3 regions of the Saccharopolyspora sp. NPDC045941 genome follow, and region 1 is predicted to be linked to each of the others. Evidence: riboswitches for the same ligand, from Rfam matches in the RefSeq annotation. Region 1 holds a riboswitch; each other region holds the start of a gene.

Region 1 (4,204 bases):
TCGGGGAAGCGCTCGCGGTAGGCCGACACGACCGCGTTGACGGTCTCGGTGTCGTCGCCGACCGTGGCCGACATGACCTCGGCCACCTGGTCCCGGATGCCTGCCTGCGCCTGCCGCATGGTCGTCAGCACCGACTCCGCCAGACCGGCGCCGGACATCCGGCGCGCGTCGTCGGTGATCTGCAGGTCGGTGACCGCGCCGGCGCTGTCGACCGTCACCCGCACCACGCCGTCGCGGGACTCCGCGGTGGCCTTGACCGCCGTCACCTGCTGCTGCATCTGCTGGTAGCGGTCGGCCTTCGCCTGGATGCCGTCGGCCCAGCGCCTGATCTCCTCCTCGGTTCGCGCGCCGTCGACGCCGAACACCGGTTCGCTCACGAATCCCCCATGGCCGCTCGGCTCCCGATCTCGCGCAGGCTAACCGCGGTCTCGGCGGCGGGTCAGCGATTCGGCGCGAAACTGGCCCGATCAGAGCAGCGCCCGCCCGCCGGCGGCAGGAGTGGCGTTGACTACTCCCGGTGCTGGTGGATGCGGGTTTTGAGACCTCGCTGTGATATCCAGGTAAGGGTGACCCTCCAGCCGCTCGCGACCGCCGTCCACCGCGCCTACACCGCGGACCTGGACGCCGAGGACTTCTACCGGATGCTGCGCCTGCGCGTCGACGTGTTCGTCGTCGAACAGGAATGCCCCTACCCGGAGCTGGACGGTCGGGACCTGGAGGAGACCACCCGCCACTTCTGGATCGACTCCGCCGACGGCTACGTGCTCGGCTACCTGCGGCTGCTGGAAGACCCCGACGGCACCTTCCGCATCGGCCGGGTCTGCACCGCCAAGAGCGCGCGCGGGCTGGGGCTGGCGCGCAAGCTGATGCGCGCCGCGGTCGCCGAGGTGCAGCACACGCCTGCCGTGCTCGCCGCCCAGACCTACGCCAAGGAGTTCTACCGCTCCTTCGGCTTCGTCGAGGACGGCGAGGAATACCTAGAGGACGGCATCCCGCACGTCGACATGCGCCGGGAGCCCCGCCGGCGGGCGTGACCGGCGCCACTCGGGACTTGACCTCGGCCATCTGGGCTGCCGGGCTCCGGAACGTGGAGGAGGGGCAATGGGTGCACGGGACGGCGTGATCGCCGCGATGTGCTGCCCCGCTTCCGTCGCCTGCCACCCGCACCGGCGCTTCGCGGCCGGGTGAATCGCACGTACCCCTCCTGCCGGTCCCGCACCGGCCCCGACGCCGCCTGAGCCACCTTTCGCGAGCACTTCGCCACCCCGGCGACCCCGGCCGCAGTGGTGCTGGTCTCGTCGTCGCCGCGGCCGGTTGGTCCGCCGGGCCGGTTCTGCGACGATGCACCTTGATCCGAATGCAAGGGGTGCGCCAGGAAGCCGGTGGGAATCCGGCACGGTCGGCGCCACTGTGACCGGGGAGCGGCCCTCCCCCCGCGAGCCACCGGGGCGACCTGGGAAGGCCGGAGGGGCGCGGTGATCCGGGAGTCAGGACACTGCCGCCCCTTGTTCCCGCCACCGGGGCGTCCGAACCCCGAGGAAGGAACACCGGCATGACCGCTGCCCCGCGCTTTCCCTTCTCCGCCGTCGTCGGCCACGACGACCTCCGGCTGGCGCTGCTGCTCAACGCCGTGCACCCGGCCATCGGCGGCGTGCTCGTCCGAGGGGAGAAGGGCACGGCGAAGTCGACCGTGGTGCGTGCGCTGGCGTCGCTGCTGCCGCCGCTCGACGTGATCACCGGCTGCCGCTTCGGCTGCGCCCCGCAGGCCGCCGACCCGCAGTGCCCGGACGGCCCGCACGGCTCCGAAGCCGCGCAACGACCCGCCCAGCTCGTCGAACTCCCCGTCGGCGCCACCGAAGACCGGTTGATCGGCTCGCTCGACCTGGAACGCGCCCTGACCGAAGGGGTCCGCGCCTTCCAGCCCGGCCTGCTCGCCGCCGCGCACCGGGGCGTGCTGTACGTCGACGAGGTGAACCTGCTGCACGACCACCTCGTGGACCTCCTGCTGGACGCCGCGGCGATGGGCCGCGCGCACGTCGAGCGGGAAGGCGTTTCGGTCTCGCACGCGGCGTCGTTCCTGCTGGTGGGCACCATGAACCCGGAGGAGGGCGAGCTGCGCCCGCAGCTGCTCGACCGGTTCGGCCTCACCGTGCACGTCGTGGCGTCGCGGGACGTGGCGACCCGGACCGAGGTGGTGCGCCGCCGCCTGGCGTTCGAAGCCGACCCGGCCGGGTTCGCCGCGAGGTGGTCCGGTGCCGACGCAGAACTGGCCGAGCGGATCGCCGCCGCCCGCTCGCGGGTGGACTCGGTCGCCCTCCCCGATGCCGAGCTCCGCCGGATCTCCGCGCTGTGCGCGTCCTTCGACGTCGACGGCATGCGAGCCGACCTAGTGCTGGCGCGCACCGCCACCGCGCACGCGGCCTGGCGCGGCGCCGAGGCGGTCGCCGAGGAGGACGTCGAGGCGGCGGCCCGGCTCGCGCTGCCGCACCGGCGCCGCCGCGACCCGTTCGACGAGCCCGGCATCGACGAGGACCAGCTCAAACAAGCCCTCTCCGAGGCGGCGGAGCACGCCGACGACGGCGACGACGAACCGCCGGAAGGCCCGGACGGCGGCGGTCAGCCGCCGGAGGGGCCCGAAGGACCCACCGGGCCGGACGGCGGAGCCGACGGCTCGGAGGAGCGCAGCGACGACCGGGCGCCCGCGGAGCGGCCGCCGGCGGCGCCGGCGGCGGCTTTTCAGGCGCGGCTGCTGGAGGTGCCGGGGCTCGGCGACGGCGCGCCGGGGCGGCGGTCGCGGTCCCGGGCGCGGAGCGGCCGCACGACGCGGGCATCCACTGTGGAGGGTCACGGCATCCACCTGGCGGCCACGCTGGCCGCCGCGGCGCCGCACCAGGTCGCGCGCGGGCGCTGCGGCCCCGGGCTGGTGCTGCGCGGCGACGACCTGCGGCGCGCCATCCGGGAGGGGCGCGAGGGGAACCTGGTGCTGTTCGCGGTGGACGCGTCGGGATCGATGGCCGCCAGGGAGCGGATGTCGGCGGTGAGCGGCGCCGTCCTGTCGCTGCTGCGGGACGCCTACCAGCGGCGCGACAAGGTCGGCGTGGTGACCTTCCGCGGCGACTCGGCGGAACTCGCGTTGCCGCCGACGTCCTCTGTGGACATCGCGGCCGCGCGGATGCGGCAGCTGCGCACGGGCGGCCGCACGCCGCTGGCCGACGGGTTGCTGCGCGTGCACCGGGTGGTGCAGACCGAGCGGATGCGGGACCCGCAGCGGCGGGCCCTGGTCGTGCTGCTGACCGACGGAAAGGCCACCGTGCCGCTGGATTCCGGGCTCACCGGGCGTATTCGCACGCAGCGTGCCGTCGATGACGCGCTGCGCTCGGCGGGCCTGCTCGCCGAGGCGGGCGTCGCGTCCGTCGTGGTGGACTGCGAGAACGGGCCGGTCCGGCTCGGCCTGGCCGGCCGGCTCGGGGCCGCGCTGGGCGGCCCCTGCCTGCGGCTGGAGGAGCTGTCCGCGGACAACGTCGCCGGCGTCGTCCGCGCGGTCCGGGACGAGCGCCCCCGTGCCGCTTGATCTCGTTTTGATTACGAGATCCGACGTTCCGTCTTCTGGCCCACCCGACCGATTGGTACGGTGACGCCGTCCACCTGACCCCCAGGGGTGGACCCGCAAGATGCCCCCGCGCTCCCGGTAACCCCCAGGCCGGTCGAGTGCGGGGGCTCTTTTAATCGCCCCTCACGCGGCCCGGTCGCCGACCGCGGGCGCGACGACGCGGGTTTGGTAGCGGTGGCGGCAGGCGGCCGCGACGATCAGCAGCGGAACCGCCGTGGCGGCGGCGATCCCGAAGATCAAGCCGTACGAGCCGCGCTCCGCGAAATACCCGGCCGCCGCCGATGCGGCCGCACTGCCCAGGAACAACGCCGACGCGAACAACGCCACGGCGGTGCCCCTGGCCTCCGGGGCCACCGAGGTCACCCAGGTCTGCAACGACGAGTGCATGAACGACCAGCCGCCGCCGAGCAGCAACGCCGTGACCACCACGGTCGCGATGCTCGCGGTGGCGGTCACGACCAGGTAGCCGACGAACATCGACGCGCCGCCGATCGCGATCAGCTGCCAGACCGCCAAGCGCCGCCCCAACACCTTCACCAGCCGGGAGAACACCCACACGCCGACGCCGTACGCGGCGGTGGCGAGCCCGGCCAC
Region 2 (4,204 bases), on a different contig from region 1:
GAAGCCCATCAGCCCCAGCCCGACCGGCCGGTGCCGCAGGTTGGACCGGCGTGCCTCAGGGATCGTGTAGAAGTTGATGTCGATGACGTTGTCCAGCATCCGCACGGCGGTGCGGGTGGTGCGCTCCAGCTTCTCGGCGTCGATGCCGTCGGCCGTGACGTGCCGGGCCAGGTTGATCGACCCGAGGTTGCACACCGCCACCTCGTCGGTGCTGGTGTTCAGGGTGATCTCGGTGCACAGGTTCGAAGAGTGCACGACGCCGTTGTGCTGCTGCGGCGAGCGCAGGTTGCACGGGTCCTTGAAGGTGATCCACGGGTGGCCGGTCTCGAAGAGCATGGTCAGCATCCGCCGCCACAGCTCCACCGCCCGGACCCGCTTGAACACCTTGATCTCGCCGCGGTCGGCGGCCTGCTCGTAGGCGCGGTAGCGCTCGGCGAACGCCTTGCCGTAGAGGTCGTGCAGGTCAGCGGTCTCGTCCGGGGAGAACAGCGTCCACTGCTCGTCGGCTTCGACGCGGCGCAGGAACTCGTCGGGCACCCAGTTCGCGGTGTTCATGTCGTGGGTGCGGCGGCGGTCGTCGCCGGTGTTCTTGCGCAGGTCGAGGAACTCCTCGACGTCGATGTGCCAGGTCTCCAGGTACGCGCACACCGCGCCCTTGCGCTTGCCGCCCTGGTTGACCGCCACCGCGGTGTCGTTGGCGATCTTCAGGAACGGCACCACGCCCTGCGACTTCCCGTTGGTGCCGTTGATGTGGGCGCCGATGCCGCGCACCGGCGTCCAGTCGTTGCCCAGCCCGCCGGCGTACTTCGACAGCAGCGCGTTGTTGCTGATCGAGTGGAAGATGCCGGACAGGTCGTCGTCCACAGTGGTCAGGAAGCAGGACGACAGCTGCGGCCGGGTGGTGCCGGCGTTGAACAGCGTCGGCGTCGAGCACATGAAGTCGAACGACGACAGCAGGTGGTAGAACTCGATGGCCCGCGCCTCGCGGTCGTCCTCGCGAAGCGCGAGACCCATCGCGACCCGCATGAAGAAGGCCTGCGGCAGCTCGAACCGGGTGCCGTCGTGGTGCAGGAAGTACCGGTCGTAGAGGGTCTGCAGCCCGAGGAAGCCGAAGGTCAGGTCGCGTTCCGCCACCAGCGCGCCGCCCAGCCGCGCCAGGTCGAAGGCGCCCAGCTCCGGGTCCAGCATCTCCAGCTCGATGCCGCGCCGCACGTAGTCGGCGAAGTACTCCGGGTAGCGGGCGCGCATCTCCTCCTGGTCGGCCTCCTGCGGCTCCCCCAGGTAGCTCAGCGCCTCGCGGCGCATCCGGTCCAGCAGCAGCCGGGCGGTGACCTGCGAGTAGTTCGGTTCGGTCTCGATCAGCGTGCGCGCCGCCATGACCTGGGCGAGCGAGAGCTCGTCGTCGCTGATGCCGGTGTAGCCGGTGCGCCGCACCTCGTCGAGCACGGCTTCGGCGGACACGCCGGACAGCCCGGCGCAGGCTTGGTGGACCACAGTGGACACGCGGGTCCAGTCGTTGAGTGTCGCCGTCACGGGCTCTCTCCCTCGCGAGCTCGGCGGACCACGACGGCGCGCGAGGAGACCCGCGGCGGCAGCCGCTGGTCGTCCGCGCAGACCCGCCCTCGAGGTCCCGGACAGCACGCTTCGCGCGTGCACCGGCGGCAGGTCTTCGGACTCACGGGCGGCCTAGCGGTCGTGGCTTCCCAGGCTGTTCGCCCAGTGCTCTACCCGCTGCCGTTCGGCAGCCGGGTCACGCCTTTCGTTCCCGTTCACCGCTGCGGGGCAGTCCCGGATTCGCACCGGGTTCCCTCTTGCCTCACCGGACGCCTCCGGTGAACCACCAGCGATCGACACACTACATGTTGGGTTCGGGGGCGGCGTGCATGGGCAGATAACGGCGTGGCGTGGTACCGGTCGACAGTCCGGGCGCGGTGGCCGAGACTGGGCGGCCGGGGGCTGGCGAAAGGGGACCCGGTGGACGAGGCGAAGCTTCGGTCGTTGCTCTCGGAGCTGACCGTGGCGGACAAGGCGCGGCTGCTGACCGGAGCCGACTTCTGGACCCTGCACCCGATGCCCCAGATCGGGCTGCGGTCGCTGGTGCTCTCCGACGGCCCGAACGGGGTGCGCGGCACGACCTGGGACGAGCGCGACACCTCGTTGCTGTTCCCGGTGGCGTCCGCGCTGGCGGCGACGTGGGACCGGGCGGCGGCGCGGACCGCGGGGGAGATGTTCGGCGACGAGGCGCGCCGCCGGGGCGTGCACGTGGTGCTGGCGCCGACCGTCAACGTGCACCGAAGTCCTTTCGGCGGAAGGCATTTCGAGAACTTCTCGGAGGATCCGCTGCTGATCGGCGAGATCGGCGCCGAGGTGGTGGCGGGCATCCAGTCGCGCGGGGTGGCCGCGACGCCGAAGCACTTCGTGGCCAACGACAGCGAGACCGAGCGGCTCAGCTACGACGCGATCGTCGACGAGCGGACGCTGCGCGACCTCTACCTCAAGCCGTTCGAGCGGATCATCGCGAAGGCATCGCCGTGGGTGCTGATGGCCGCCTACAACTCGGTGAACGGCAGCACGATGACCGAGAATTCCGCGCTGGTGAACGACATCCTCAAGGGTGAGTGGGCGTGGGACGGCGTGCTCGTGTCGGACTGGTTCGCCACCCGCTCGCTCCAGGCGGCGGCGCTCGGCGGCCTCGACCTGGCGATGCCCGGGCCGAAAAGCCCCTGGAGCGGCGGAAAACTCGCGAAAGCCGTGGAGAAGGGCGGAGTTCCCGAGTCGGTGCTGGACGACAAGGTCCTGCGCGTCCTGCGGCTGGCCGACCGCGTCGGCGCTTTCGAGGACTCCGAGCCTGGCGGTGGCGGTCCGTCGGAGGAGGCCCGGCCGGTCATTCGGCGGCTCGCGGCGCAGGGATTCGTGCTGCTGCGCAACGAGGCCGTGTCGGATGCGCCGCTGCTGCCGATCGACCCGAAGGTCGCCAAGGTCGCGGTGATCGGCGAGAACGCCACCATTCCGGCGGTGCAGGGCGGCGGTTCCTCGCACGTCAGCCCGCCGCACGTGGTGACTCCGCTGGACGGGCTGCGGGCGGCGTTGCCGGACGCGGATGTCGTGTACCAGCGCGGTGTCCGGCACCGGCGGCTGCTGGACGTGATCCCGGGTGCGGAGGTCGCCGATCCGGCGGGAGAGGGCAGCGGCCTGCGCGTCGACTACCTCGGTGCCGACGGCGAGGTGCTCGAAAGCGAATTGCGCGGCACCGAGCGGCTGCTGTGGCTCGGCGGGCTGCCTGCCGGGGCGAAGTCGTTGCGGCTGCGGGGGAATCTCCTGCTCGACGTCGGCGAGCACGTGTTCGGGGTGAACGGCACCGGCGGCTTCCGCGTCGAGCTCGCGGGCCGGGAGGTGCTGGCCGCGGACGTGGTGCGCGCGGACGGGATCGACGATCCGATGGGCGACATGCTGGAGCCGCCCGAGCAGCGGTTCAACGTGGTGATCGTGGAATCGGACCTGGACGACGCCGGTCGGGCCGCGCTCACCGTGGAGTTCACCCCGCAGAGCCTCGATGCGCTGGTGGCGGTCGGAATCGGGCACCGCGCACGGGAATGGGACGACGCCAGCGAACTCGCCGCGGCCCTCGCGGTCGCCAGGGACGCCGATGTCGCGGTGGTGGTGGTCGGCACCAACGACGAGGTCGAGACGGAGGGCCGCGACCGCGACTCGCTGGATCTGCCCGGCGCGCAGAACGAGCTGATCCGCAAGGTCGTGGCGGCGAATCCGAACACCGTCGTGGTGGTCAACGCCGGTTCGCCGGTGCTCATGCCGTGGGCCGCCGACGTGCCCGCGGTGCTGTGGACCTGGTTCGGCAGCCAGGAGTACGGGGACGCGCTGGCCGATGTGCTGCTGGGCGAGGCGGAGCCCGGCGGCCGGTTGCCGACGACGTTCCCCGCCGAGCTCGCCGACGTCCCGGTCCCGCTGCCCGGTGTGCAGCCGGTGGACGGCGAACTGCACTACACCGAGGGGACCGTGGTCGGCTACCGCGCGTACGAAGACCGGGCCGTGACACCGGCGTTCCACTTCGGACACGGGCTCGGGTACACGACCTGGCAATACCTGGACGCCGTCGCCGAAGGCGAAGGCGTGCGGGTCAAGCTGCGCAACACGGGCGACCGAGCGGGACGCGAGGTGGCGCAGGTGTACGCGACGGAGCCGCTGC
Region 3 (4,204 bases), on a different contig from region 1:
ATCGGACCGTTTCGCGGGCGGCGCCACCGGTGCGGCGCCGCCCGCGGGCCCGGCGTCAGCGCAGTTCGGCCGCCGCCGCGACGAGGTTCTGCAACGCCGCCTCGACCTCGGCGTAGCCGCGGGTCTTCAGCCCGCAGTCCGGGTTGACCCACAACCGTTCCGCCGGCACCGCCGCCAGCGCGGCCCGCAGCAGGTCCACGACCTCGGCGGTGTCCGGCACGCGCGGCGAGTGGATGTCGTACACCCCGGGCCCGACGCCGTGGCCGAAGCCGACCGCGTTGAGATCGTCGAGCACCTCCATGCGCGAGCGGGCGGCCTCGATGCTGGTGACGTCGGCGCCCAGCGCCACGATCGCGTTGATCACGTCGCCGAACTCCGAATAGCACAGGTGGGTGTGGATCTGGGTCGAATCGGCGACGCCGCAGGTGGCGAGCCGGAAGGACGTCACCGCCCAGTCCAGGTACTCCCCGTGCGCTGCCCGGCGCAGCGGGAGCAGTTCGCGCAGCGCGGGCTCGTCGACCTGGATGACCCGGATGCCGGCCGCCTCCAGGTCGGCGACCTCGTCCCGGATGGCCAGCGCGACCTGCTTCGCGGTGTCGGCCGGCGGCTGGTCGTCGCGGACGAACGACCACGCCAGGATCGTCACCGGGCCGGTGAGCATGCCCTTGACCGGCTTCTCGGTCAGCCGCTGCGCATAGCTCGCCCACTCGACGGTGATCGGTGCCGGGCGGGAGACGTCGCCGTAGAGGATCGGCGGGCGCACGCACCGCGAACCGTAGGACTGCACCCATGCGTTGTCGGTGCTGGCGAAGCCGTCCAGGTGCTCGGCGAAGTACTGCACCATGTCGTTGCGCTCCGGCTCGCCGTGCACCAGGACATCGAGCCCGAGCCCTTCCTGCAGGCGGATCACGCGCTCGATCTCGTCCTGCATCCGCCGCCGGTACGTCGCCTGGTCGATGCGGCCGGCGCGCACCGCGGCGCGCGCCTTGCGGACGTCCGTGGTCTGCGGGAACGATCCGATCGTCGTGGTCGGCAACGGTGGCAGGTTCAACGCCTCCTGCTGAGCCGCGCGCCGCGTGTCGTACTCGCCGCGCTGCGTGTACTCCGGCCGAAGCGCCTGCAACCGAGCGCGCACGCGATTGTTCCGGACCCGGTCCGCGCCGGCGCGGTCGGCGATCGCGGTGCGCGCCTCGGCCAGCTCGTCGGCCACCGCGTCGCGGCCCTCGCGCAACGCGCGGCCCAGCACGACCACCTCGCGGACCTTCTGCGCGGCGAAGGCCAGCCAGGACTTCACCTGCGGGTCGATGCCGGTCTCCGCGTCGACGTCGTAGGGCACGTGCAGCAGGGAGCACGACGAGCTGACCGCGACCTCGTTCGCCGAGCCGAGCAGCGTGGCAGCGGTCGCGAGCGCCTTGTCGAGATCGGTGCGCCAGACGTTTCGCCCGTCGACGAGCCCGGCCACCAGGGTCTTGCCGCTCAGCCCGCGAACCGACGACAGAGCGTCCACTGTGGACTTACCGGCGACGAGGTCGGCGCCGATCGCTTCGACCGGGCTGGACGCCAGCACCTCCAGCGCCTCGCCGAGATCGCCGAAGTACCCCGCGACCAGCAGTTTCGGCCGCTCCGCCAGATCGCCGAGCCGCCGGTAGGCGGCACGCAGGGCGGCGAGTTCGGCCGGCGAGCGGTCGGCGGCGAAGGCGGGCTCGTCCAGCTGCACCCACTCAACGCCGGCGCGGTGCAGCTCGCCGAGCAGCTCCGCGTAGGTGTCCAGCAGCGCGTCCAGCCGGTCCAGCGGCCGGAACGACTCCGGCGCGCCGTCCGCGGACTTGGCCAGCAGCAGGAACGTGAGCGGGCCGACCAGCACCGGGCGGGTGGTCACGCCCAGCTCCGCGGCCTCCCGGTACTGCTCCACGGGAGTCCGGTCGGCCAGCGAGAACTGCGTGTCCGGGCCGATCTCGGGCACCAGGTAGTGGTAGTTCGTGTCGAACCACTTCGTCATCTCCAGCGGCGGCTCGGACGCCACGCCGCGCGCCATCGCGAAGTAGGTGTCCAGCGGGCCCAGCCCGAGCTTCGCGAAGCGCGGCGGGATCGCGCCGAAGGTGACGGCGGTGTCCAGCACCTGGTCGTAGTACGAGGACGTGTTGCCCGGCACCGAATCCAGGCCCGCGTCCCACAGCGACCGCCAGGTCTGGACGCGGAGTTCGCGCGCCACCGCGCGCAGCTCCGCCTCGCCGATGCTGGACGACCAGTAGCGCTCCAGCGCGCGCTTGAGTTCCCGGTCGGGGCCGATCCGGGGGTATCCGAGTACGGTAGATCCGATCTTGCTGGTCAAGGCCCTCTCCTCGCGAGCTCGACGGCAGATGCCCCGAGGTCCGGGAAGGCGCAGGCGGCCCGGCTCGCACCGCGCGGCGCGAGCCGGTCGTCCGCCGGGTCCTCCCGCGAGACCCCGGACCGCGCGCACCGTCCGGTGCGCGCACCGGTGGCAGGTCTTCGGACTCGCGGGCGCGTCCCGGCCGGAGCCGGGGTTCCTAGTGGCCGTCGCTTCCCAGGCACGCGTGCCCAGTGCTGTGCCCGGTCTGGGACCGGGGACGGCGTTCGTTCCCACTCACCGCTGCGGGGCAGTCCCGGATTCGCACCGGGTTCCCTCTTGCCTCGTCCACCCCGCTCCAGGGAGGCGGACGAACCACCAGCACAACGGAGGCTACCGATCGGGGGGCCGTTGACAAGGGCCGGTGACGCGCCCGGCCCGCGCCAGGCGGCCCCCGCGACCGGCGATCCCCGGGCTGAACATGATCTTCCGGCCCGCCGCCGCACCTCCGGTGAGACGCTCGTCACGCGGCACCGTCGCCGGCGGCCCGCTCCCGAAACGCGGGATGGCCACGTCCGGGTGACGATCGTGGAAACGGGGCGATCCGCATCTCACGTTTCCGCGGCGCGGGGCGTCTACGGGGAGTGAAAGTGAGACCGTTCGAGCAGATCGTTGACGAGTACGGCCCGATGGTGCTGCGAGTGTGCCGGGCCGTGCTCGGACCGGCCGACGCCGAGGACGCGTGGTCCGAGACGTTCCTGGCCGCACTGCGCGCCTACCCGGAGCTGGCCGAGGACACCAACGTGGAGGCGTGGCTGGTCACGATCGCCCACCGCAAGGCGGTCGACGTCACCAGGGCGACGGCCCGCCGGCCGGTGGTGGTCGAGCGCCTGCCCGAGCGGCCCAGCACGACCGGCCGCCCGGAGGACTGGGACGGCGACCTGTGGGCCGCGCTGAGCGCGCTGCCGGCCAAGCAGCGCATGGCGGTGGCCTACCACTACCTGGCCGGCCTGCCCTATGCCGAGATCGCCGCGATCCTCGGCGGCAGCACCGATGCCGCCCGGCGGGCCGCCGCGGACGGCATCAAGACCCTGCGCACGACCTACAGACCCACCACGAGCGTGGGGAGGGAAGCGTGATGATGACGATCCACGAATCCGACGACAGACACCTGTTCGACGCGCTCCCGGCGATCGACTTCAACACCAGCGAGCGGCTGCACATCGACCTGGTGAGCGCGGCCCAGCGGGAAGGGCTGCTCGACGTCGCGTACCGCACCGTCGGCACCCCGGTCGGCGAGCTGCTGCTGGCGGCCACCGAACGCGGCCTGGTGCGGGTCGCTTTCGATCGACAGGGGCACAGCTCGGTCCTGGAGTCGCTGGCCGAGCTGATCAGCCCGCGCATCCTGCGGGCGCCGGCCCGGCTCGACGAGGCGGTCCGCCAGATCGACGAGTACTTCGCCGGGCGGCGACGGACTTTCGACCTGCCGCTGGACTGGCGGCTCTCGCGCGGGTTCCGGCTCAACGTGCTGGAACACCTGCCCGACATCGGCTACGGCCGCACCGCCAGCTACGCGGAGGTCGCCGCCGCGGCGGGCAGCCCGCGGGCGGTTCGCGCGGTGGGCACCGCGTGCGCGACCAACCCGCTACCGGTGGTGGTGCCGTGCCACCGCGTCGTGCGCTCGGACGGCACCTCGGGCGGGTACGTCGGCGGCGCGGAAGCCAAGGAAACCCTGCTGAACCTGGAGGCGGCATGAGCACGTCGAAGACGGACCGGTACGCGAAGCGGGTCGCGGCGGCGGACTGGGCGGGAGTCGCCGCCGAGGTCAACGACTACGGTTGCGCGCTGCTGCCGCAGTTGCTGACCGTCGCCGAGTGCGAGCGGATCGCGGCCCTG

The links. A riboswitch is a leader RNA that binds a small molecule or an ion and turns the genes downstream of it on or off. The one in region 1 is predicted to bind cobalamin.
Region 2: another riboswitch for cobalamin. It lies ahead of AC07FN_RS00025 (ribonucleoside-diphosphate reductase subunit alpha); the one in region 1 lies ahead of AC07FN_RS36215 (putative cobaltochelatase).
Region 3: another riboswitch for cobalamin. It lies ahead of metE (5-methyltetrahydropteroyltriglutamate--homocysteine S-methyltransferase); the one in region 1 lies ahead of AC07FN_RS36215 (putative cobaltochelatase).

What each region holds. Positions count from the first base shown of each region.
Region 1 is NZ_JBWKKU010000064.1:22,070-26,273, reverse strand. It holds gene AC07FN_RS36225 (YbaB/EbfC family nucleoid-associated protein) at 1-377, opposite strand, end outside; gene AC07FN_RS36220 (GNAT family N-acetyltransferase) at 567-1,034, shown strand; cobalamin riboswitch at 1,348-1,520, shown strand; gene AC07FN_RS36215 (putative cobaltochelatase) at 1,553-3,571, shown strand; gene AC07FN_RS36210 (MFS transporter) at 3,734-4,204, opposite strand, start outside.
Region 2 is NZ_JBWKKU010000001.1:4,639-8,842, forward strand. It holds gene AC07FN_RS00025 (ribonucleoside-diphosphate reductase subunit alpha) at 1-1,533, opposite strand, end outside; cobalamin riboswitch at 1,644-1,857, opposite strand; gene AC07FN_RS00030 (glycoside hydrolase family 3 protein) at 1,975-4,204, shown strand, end outside.
Region 3 is NZ_JBWKKU010000004.1:193,773-197,976, reverse strand. It holds gene metE (5-methyltetrahydropteroyltriglutamate--homocysteine S-methyltransferase) at 56-2,332, opposite strand; cobalamin riboswitch at 2,465-2,703, opposite strand; gene AC07FN_RS05010 (RNA polymerase sigma factor) at 2,953-3,447, shown strand; gene AC07FN_RS05005 (methylated-DNA--[protein]-cysteine S-methyltransferase) at 3,447-4,064, shown strand; gene AC07FN_RS05000 (2OG-Fe(II) oxygenase) at 4,061-4,204, shown strand, end outside.